2 regions of the Paenarthrobacter sp. genome follow, and region 2 is predicted to be linked to the other one. Evidence: riboswitches for the same ligand, from Rfam matches in the RefSeq annotation. Region 2 holds a riboswitch; the other holds the start of a gene.
What was found. A riboswitch is a leader RNA that binds a small molecule or an ion and turns the genes downstream of it on or off. The one in region 2 is predicted to bind cyclic di-AMP.

Region 1: another riboswitch for cyclic di-AMP. It lies ahead of RIF72_RS04595 (M23 family metallopeptidase); the one in region 2 lies ahead of RIF72_RS18330 (NlpC/P60 family protein).

What each region holds. Positions count from the first base shown of each region.
Region 1 is NZ_JAPSHI010000004.1:27,977-32,192, forward strand. It holds gene serC (phosphoserine transaminase) at 1-1,034, opposite strand, end outside; gene RIF72_RS04590 (metal-dependent transcriptional regulator) at 1,339-2,034, shown strand; cyclic di-AMP (ydaO/yuaA leader) riboswitch at 2,218-2,459, shown strand; gene RIF72_RS04595 (M23 family metallopeptidase) at 2,464-3,300, shown strand; cyclic di-AMP (ydaO/yuaA leader) riboswitch at 3,439-3,608, shown strand; gene RIF72_RS04600 (NlpC/P60 family protein) at 3,613-4,216, shown strand, end outside.
Region 2 is NZ_JAPSHI010000037.1:11,609-15,824, forward strand. It holds gene RIF72_RS18325 (FAD-binding protein) at 388-1,080, shown strand; gene RIF72_RS18330 (NlpC/P60 family protein) at 1,306-2,103, opposite strand; cyclic di-AMP (ydaO/yuaA leader) riboswitch at 2,107-2,298, opposite strand; gene RIF72_RS18335 (copper resistance protein CopC) at 2,449-3,090, opposite strand; gene RIF72_RS18340 (NCS2 family permease) at 3,203-4,216, shown strand, end outside.

The DNA of each region.
Region 1 (4,216 bases), on a different contig from region 2:
TTGCGGCCGAGCTTACGGTACGGCTCCGTATCCACAACGCCGTTGGCGCGCAGGACCTTGGCAATGGCTGCGGCGTCAACGGAGTCATCGAAGTCGATGGTGGCGATGACGTTGGAGCGGTCTTCGGCGTTGGTCACGAAAGGCGTTGCGTACTCCGAAGCCTCGGCCCAGGAGTAGATGCGGTTGGCGGAGTCTGCCGTACGCTTGCTGGCGAAGTCCAGGCCACCGTTGCTGTTGAGCCACTGCACTTGGGCGTCCAGGGTTACCAGGGTGGTCAGCGAAGGGGTGTTGTAGGTCTGGTTCAGCTTGGAGTTGTCGATGGCAGTCTGCAGGTCCAGGAAGTCCGGGATCCAGCGGCCGCTCGCCTTGACCCGTGCAGCCCGCTCCAAGGCGGCGGGGGAGAAGAGGCCAAGCCAGAGGCCACCGTCGGAGGCGAAGTTCTTTTGCGGTGCGAAGTAGTAGACATCCGTCTCGGCGACGTCCACGTCCAATCCGCCGGCTGCGGAGGTGGCGTCCACCAGGATGAGGGAGCCTTCATCGGCACCCTGGACACGCTTCACAGGAGCGGCCACGCCAGTTGATGTTTCATTCTGGGGCCAAGCGTAGACGTCCACGCCGGCTTCGGCCCTTGCCTCGGGGCGGGTGCCGGGTTCAGCTTTGATGATGGACGAAGCGTCAAGGAACGGTGCCTTGTTGGTGGCGGCAGCGAACTTTGAGCCGAACTCGCCGAATGAGAGGTGCTGGGCCTTCTTCTCGACCAAGCCAAATGCAGCCACGTCCCAGAACGCCGTGGAGCCGCCAACGCCGAGGACAACCTCGTAGCCTTCAGGAGCACGGAAGAATTGGCTGAGTCCTTCACGGACTGAACCCACCAGGTTCTTGACCGGAGCCTGACGGTGGGAGGTGCCGAGGATGGTGGTCGATGCGGCAGACAACGCTTCGATCTGTTCCGGGCGAACCTTGGACGGTCCAGCGCCGAAGCGTCCGTCCTTGGGCAGCAGGTCGGCGGGAATGGTGATGCTGTTGTCGCTCACGTAGGGCTCCAATGGGTATCGGCTAGAGATGGGTCGTGGCAGGGGGCAGCAACTGCCCCTTCGACACCCCAATTCTGCCTGACCCGGCCCGGGCGCAGGAACCTGCGACCGTCATAGTCCGCCACGTGGAACGTGGACGAACAAGATGCGACCACGATGCGACCGGAATTATCCAGAGTAATTCCAAATAAGCTAGGCTGGTGGTTGGCGTTCATGGGGCGGCGGTGCACACCGTCCGACCTTGCTGGGGACGCGGTACGGTGGAGATTACGCAAGGAACTGCGTTCGAGGAGAGCTGAGCTGGATGACGGATCTGATCGATACCACTGAGATGTATCTTCGGACCATTTTGGAGCTTGAAGAAGAAAACATAGTGGCTCTCCGGGCCCGCATTGCCGAGCGATTGCGCCACTCCGGACCCACTGTTTCCCAAACTATCGGACGCATGGAGCGCGACGGTTTGGTGATCGTGTCCAACGACCGCCACCTGGAACTCACTGAAGTGGGCCGGAAGCGCGCTACCGAGGTCATGCGCAAGCACCGCCTTGCAGAGCGACTGTTGGCCGACGTTATTGGTCTGGACTGGGCCTACGTGCACGATGAAGCGTGTCGCTGGGAGCACGTCATGAGTGAGCGCGTGGAGCGTCGTCTCTACGAGCTCCTGGAGCACCCTACGGAGTCTCCCTATGGCAACCCTATTCCAGGACTTGAAGCACTTGGTGGCCTTGCCAGCCAGCCCTTCCCCCGGCTTGACGTCAACCTGTTGCAGGCCATGGATGGCTACGCCGCCGATTCGCGTGTGGTGGTCAGCCGCTTGGCGGAGCCCATCCAGGTGGAGCCCGAGCTCCTTACCCAGTTGGACGAAGGCGGAATCCGTCCGGGCGCCAGCGTCTCGCTGGAACGCGTCGGTGAGTACATCTCGGTCCGGGTCCCTGGTATTGAAGGCGCCTTGGAGCTACCTCCTGAAGTTGCCGCGCACGTCTTCGTCTCCCTCAGCTGACCGGAGCTGGCCCAGTACCGTGTCAAACCTCACTTTTGGTCCTTCGGCGCGCGTGTGACCTGCGGTTTTTCGGAATTGATGATAAGGGGCTGCTGCGTTCAGACCGTTCCTGTTGATAACGAATTTATTACCGAACGCCTTAATCCCCTATAGTTATCTACTAGCGCTGATACCAAAGCGTTACCTGATCCGGAGCCGAGCTCTGCCAGCGGATCAGGTGTGTTACCCACCACTGGCAGAGGCGGGGGAACCACAAGCGGCTGTCTAAAGAAGCAGCCTTGGGGTGAAGTCCGCAGCAGAAGTGCCCACGTATACAAGTCCCTCTTGGGATACCTGTGTGCCGTGAGCGCCTCGTGCGGACCGGGTCTTTGTACTCTCTGACCCGAATCCGACAGCTAACTTCGCAGGCTTTTGAGAGAGGAACAGAGTTTGACATCGCAGAACGTCAGGGGCCGCCGCCGTGCGTCCGGCCCCGCTGCTGAGCTGCGGCCAGCCACCGTCGTAACGGAGATCCGGCCTCGCGACACCGAGCGTCAGGTGCGCCGCCGTAAGAGCCCGATGCGCCAGGTTGCCGACTTCGCCGCTGCCAGCGGCGTCGGGCAGAAGGCCGGTGTTGCGCTAGCCGCCACCGGACTTGCCCTGACTGTCGGCCTGCCCGCCACTAGTCCTGTCATGGCCACCTCGGAATCGGGCCAAACCGAGTCCGCCCTTGCAGTGGCCGCTCCTGCTGGCAGCCAGCCCGAAGTCTCCGCTGCCGCGTCAGCCAAGATCGACTTCAGCCGCGCCGCCGTCGCAACTGCTGCCGACCCGGATGGCAAGCTGAAGCAGCTGCTCAGTGCGCAGTCGACAGAAAGCATCCAGCGGACCTCGTCCGTTGGCAGCATGGCCAGCCCCCTTGACACGCTCTCCACGGCATCCCCTTTTGGTTACCGCATCAGCCCCCTCACGGGTGGCGCCGGTGACTTCCACCGTGGCCAGGATTTCGTTGCCCAGTGCGGCACGGCTGTGCACGCCGCGGCGACAGGCAAGGTCACCTTCGCCGGATGGCACGAGTATGGCGGAGGCAACCGCGTGGTCGTTGATCACGGCAATGGCCTTGAAACCACGTACAACCACCTGTCGTCGTTCACCGTCCAGGTTGGACAGACCGTAAACCGTGGCGACACCGTCGCCCTGAGCGGCACCACTGGCGCTTCCACCGGCTGCCACCTCCACTTCGAGGTCCAGGTCAACGGTGAAGTTGTAGACCCCATGGGCTGGCTCTGAGCCAGGTGATGGCTGCCTCTCGCATTCGCGAGACACCCCGTGACCTGAATGTGACATTCGCGTTCAACTGTTGTAGCGTACAGAGCGCATCGGCTTTTTAGGGGGCCGATGCACTTGAGTGGATTGCCTAGCTCTGCCACCGCTCAGGGTCCGTTCGCATAAATCGTCTGGCAGGGGCGGGGGAACCATTTCTGGTCTTCGAAAGAAGGCCTTGGGGTTAAGTCGCAAAAGCTTCCTTGGAAGCAGCGCGGCCGGATGACTCCCATCCGAATCCGACAGCTCACCTCGCAGGCATTGGGAGAGGCTACCTTCGTGTCATCACGCACTACCCCTGCGCGCCATCGCGCCCAAACGGTTCGTACGAACCCGTTGAACACTCTTTCCAAGGCTGTTTCCTCCAATGCAGGGACCGTAGGCCGTCAGGCCGCCGTCCTCGCAGCAGCCTCAGGCCTCGTCCTCACCGTCGGCTTGCCGGCACAAGCAGCAGACACCGACGTTTCCAAGTTGGAAGCCTCCAGCACCCAACAGCTGGTGGCTACCGCGGTGGTTACCGCAGAACCGACAGCTACTGTTTCCTTCGAGAGCCCCATCGTGGCCACCAAGGAAGCCCCCAAAGTAGTCCAGCGCGCAGCGCAGATTACCGAGCGTGCAGCGGCCACCACTGAAGAAACAGTGCAAGCAGTTACAGCTAAGTCCTCCGAGGCCAAGGATTCGCCTTCCAACGCAGCTGCCTCCGGTCTCGCCGCCATTGCCTACACCGGCATCGGCTCTCCCTACGTTTGGGGCGGCACCACACCCAACGGTTGGGATTGCTCCGGCTTCACCCAATGGGTCTACGCACAGGCAGGAATCAGCATCCCCCGCGTCAACGCCTGGACGGCCATGACGCCTACCAGCACTCCTGCTCCCGGCGACC
Region 2 (4,216 bases):
TGTTCCGGCTATTCTGCCAGAGGTTCTCCGCGTCGGATTCCCTCGCTGTTTCATTGTCAATGGCCGGAGCAGGAGAAACCGGGAAATTTCTCCTCCCAATGCCAACTATTCTCGGTCGGCAGGACCGAATCAAGGCGACATTAGGCTATGTGCATAACGGTCCGGGCTCGGTTCCCGGCCTTCCACATTGCGCTCCGGACGAACACACAAAACGCGCAGTCGCGGAGGCTATCCATGGCCGAAAAAGTTCGGTAGTGTTCGAGTCACCGAATGGCCGGCCAACGTGTTTCACAGCACACTCCGGCCATTTATTTGCGGCCGCTTGGGGAACTCGGACGCGATCCCACGCGATGCCGTAAGGCACACACGTCAAGGAGGAACCAAGCAGTGTCACTCACGCCTGATTCCGGCACGGAGCGCACCACCACCGTGGTCATCGGAGCCGGCCTGTCCGGCTTGGCAGTTGCCAGCGAACTCAGCCGCTATGGCGTGGGCTCAATCGTCGTGGACGGGTTTGGTGCGTTGTCCACCACCGGTCCTTCCGTCCATACAGGCATGATTCAACGCACCGAGGTGGCCGATCCTGCAGCCATGCAGGAACGCAACGAGATCCTCCGACACCTGCGGAACTACGCCGCCAACCACCAACTGGACGTCCGCAACACCACCCGCGCCGTCCGTCTTGATTTCCTGGGCTCAGACCCCTCCCGGCAAATCGGATACGGGCCAGCCGCCAGCATGACCACAGCGGGCCTGAGAACGGGCCTCCACGTATCAGGCCCCTTCGAGTCCACTCCACGCCAGTGGGCAGTCCACACCGCCAACGGCGTTCTCTTGGCAGACCACGTAGTAGTGACGCGCTGCGCCCAAAGCCAGCTGCGCCGCATGCTCTCCGAACTTGGAATAGCAGTTGGCCAGAACTTCGCGGCCGCCATGCGTGCGGTAGGGATGCACCTGGTGGGCGTTGGGGACCTTATCACCCCGTCTCCCAAGGAAGTGCTCCGCCAAGCCAAGGCAGTGGGCCAAGCCATCTCTTCAAAGGTAGCCCTGCCCGCAGGTCCGGGCATCGCCCTCGCCTAGGGGCATCGCCCTCACCTAGGGCATTACGCCTAGGGACGACGCCCAAAGGCCCACTAGCCCACACGGGCCCCGCCGCCCACGCGACTATCGACCCGCCGTCGAACGTTCCCCGCTGAACATTCTTTCCCCGCTGAACATTAACAAACAGAACTTAACGCCAAAGGCCGGCACCTCCAAAGACATTAGTCTTTGAAGGCACCGGCCTTTGAACTGAAGCGTGAGGCTTTATGCGCCAGCGCGTACGTAGGTCAGGGGACCCGTTGCGGTCAACCAGCTGATCGGGTGGATGCCCGTCTGGTTGCCGTTGATGCCACCGCTGATTGCCTGGCCGTTGCCGATGTAGATAGCAACGTGGCCGGACTGGACGATCATGTCACCGGGCTGGGGATCGCTAACGACCTTGCCGTAGTTCATGAACTGCATGGGACCGAGGTCGCCTACGGGGATGCCCGCGGAGCCGAGAGCCTTCTCGACCATGGCGGTGCAGTCCTGGAAGACGCCGATCTGTGCGTAAGCCGAAGCAACCATGGCTGCGTTGACGCCGCCAACGGCGGGAGCAGCAGCTACAGGAGCAGGGGCAGCCGGTGCGGCAGCCACAGGAGCAGCAGCAACCGCAGCCTGGGCGGCGACAGGAGCTGTTGCAGCAGCAGTGGTGACTGCTGCCTTCTGGACCACAGGAGCCTCAACAACGGGAGCCGGCTTTTCGATAACCGGAGCTGCTACGGAAGCAACGGCCGGACGCTCGAAGTTGACGGTAGCCGTTGCCAGAGCGGTAACAACCTTGGTGGGTGCCTCGGAAACGGTCTCTGCGACCGTTGCGGGGCTGGAGTCGCGCTGAACCGGAGCCTCAGCTGCGTGAGCAGCAATGGAGCCGGTCAAAACGAGGCCCGAGGCTGCTGCGATTACAGCTGCCTGGCGGCCAGCGCCGGAAGCGTTGCTGGCTACTGCCTTCGAGATGGAGATGAACGGATTAGGACGTACGCTGTCCGCCTTACGACGGCCGCGAAGAATGCGTGAAGACATGAAAGAGCCTCTCCCGATGCCTGCGAGGTTAGCTGTCGGATTCGGATGGGAGTCACCCGGCCACTATCCCCCGCTGTTCAGCGGAAGCTTCGTGACTTCACCCCAAGGCACGCTCGAAAGCGGCCTAAATTGGGTTCCCCGTCTCTGCCGTAGGTTTGTCTGCGAACGGATTCCGGACTGCGGCAGAGCTAGGCAATCAGGCCGGAAGTGCCCGCTACGTGGAACAGGCACAGGTACTACCGTACGCGATGATTCGGCCGAAGTCACATTTAAGTAACGGGAAGTGGGCTTCTGGCGTGTCGCAGTGTCCGTTTCGAGATATTCGCAGGTACGTAGAAAACCGCGTTATTCCGCGGGAGTATCGCCTTCAGGGCTGTTGGAAGCTGCAAGTTTCTTCCGTGCGGTAACAGCAAGGTAAACAACGAGGCCCACAGCAACAGCAGCCAGCCCGACAATGCTCCAAGGGAAGGGTTGGGAGGCGTCAGCGGCCGGCTCGCTGCTGCCCGTTCCCGGCGCTGCGGGCGCTGCGGTGCCCGCCGTAGGTACTGCGGCTGACGGCGCCGACACCGACGGCGTGGCACCAACCGGGCCAGTCGCCGTCGTCGTGCTTTCCGCGGTGGCTGTGAACGTGAAGGTGCCCTCAATGGGGTGCGAATCCGAGCTGACTACGCGCCATACCACCGTGTATTCACCAGCAGGAGCGCCCTCGCGAAGCTTTTGGACGGCTTGGTTGTCAATGATTTCCACCGGACCGTCCGCCCAGTTCTCACCGCCGGCCGTCACGGTTACACCGGAACCGATCGCGAGCGGGCGGTTGTTGAACGTGATGGAGACCGACGCCGGGACTTCCGCCACGCTGGCACCGTTTGCTGGCGCGGTTGACTCGGCGACGTCGTGCGCGGACGCCGGAGCCGCGGAAAACAGCAAGGCGGACGCGAAAGCGAGGGCAGCGACGACGGCGGCCAGAAGCGGGCGGATGGTACGCATGGGGCGGTTTCTCCTAGTGTTGGCTTCCTTACAGACTAGGCGAATCGTTCAGAGTGCCCACAGGACAACATAGGATTTGAGAGCAAACTCCCCTCGATCCTCGGAGACCTTCATGCTGAAACAAGGTTCTGCAATCGACCGCTACTTCAAAATCTCCGAACGTGGATCCACGTATTCGCGGGAAATCCGTGGCGGCTTCGCGACCTTCTTCGCCATGAGCTACATCGTGGTGCTGAACCCGCTGATCCTCTCCGGACCCGACTCCAGTGGAGTGTCGCTGGGCTTCACGGCTGTGGCAGCCACCACGGCGTTCGTTGCCGGCATCTTGACCATACTTATGGGTGCATGGGCCAAACATCCGTTTGCCGTGGCAACAGGCTTGGGCGTCAACGCCTTCGTCGCAGTCACAGTGGCTTCCCACCCCGGGCTGACGTGGCCGGACATGATGGGGCTCGTAGTGCTATCGGGCGTCACCATGCTCATCCTGGTGCTGACCGGTTTCCGGACAGCCGTGTTCAAGGCGGTTCCGGAGGCCCTGAAGACGGCCATTGTTGTGGGCATCGGCCTCTTCATCGCACTCATTGGCCTGGTCAACGCCGGTTTTGTCCGCCGCATCCCCGATGCCGCCGGCACCACCGTTCCCCTGGGCCTGGGCGTCGACGGGAAGCTCATGGGCTGGCCGACACTCGTTTTCGCAGTGGGCTTGATCCTGACCATCGCCCTGGTGGTCCGAAAGGTCCGCGGCGCCATCCTGATCGGCATCGTCGTCTCCACCGCGCTGGCCGCCATCCTCGAATTTACGCTGCACATCGGCCCAAGCTTCGACGGAACCAACGTCAACCCCCGCGGCTGGTCCCTGGTGGCGCCCAAGCTCACCGAATGGGGCGCCCCCGATCTGTCCCTCATCGGCAAAGCCAACCCCTTCGGTGCTTTTGAACACCTCGGCTTCATCGCCGCGGCTTTGCTGGCATTCGTGATCCTCCTGAGCATCTTCTTCGACGCCATGGGCACCATGGTTGGCTTGGCCAACGAGGCCGGAACCGTGGACAAAGACGGCAACATCCCCAACGTTGACCGTGTCCTTCAGGTTGATGCACTCGGTGCAATCGTGGGCGGCGGAGCCTCC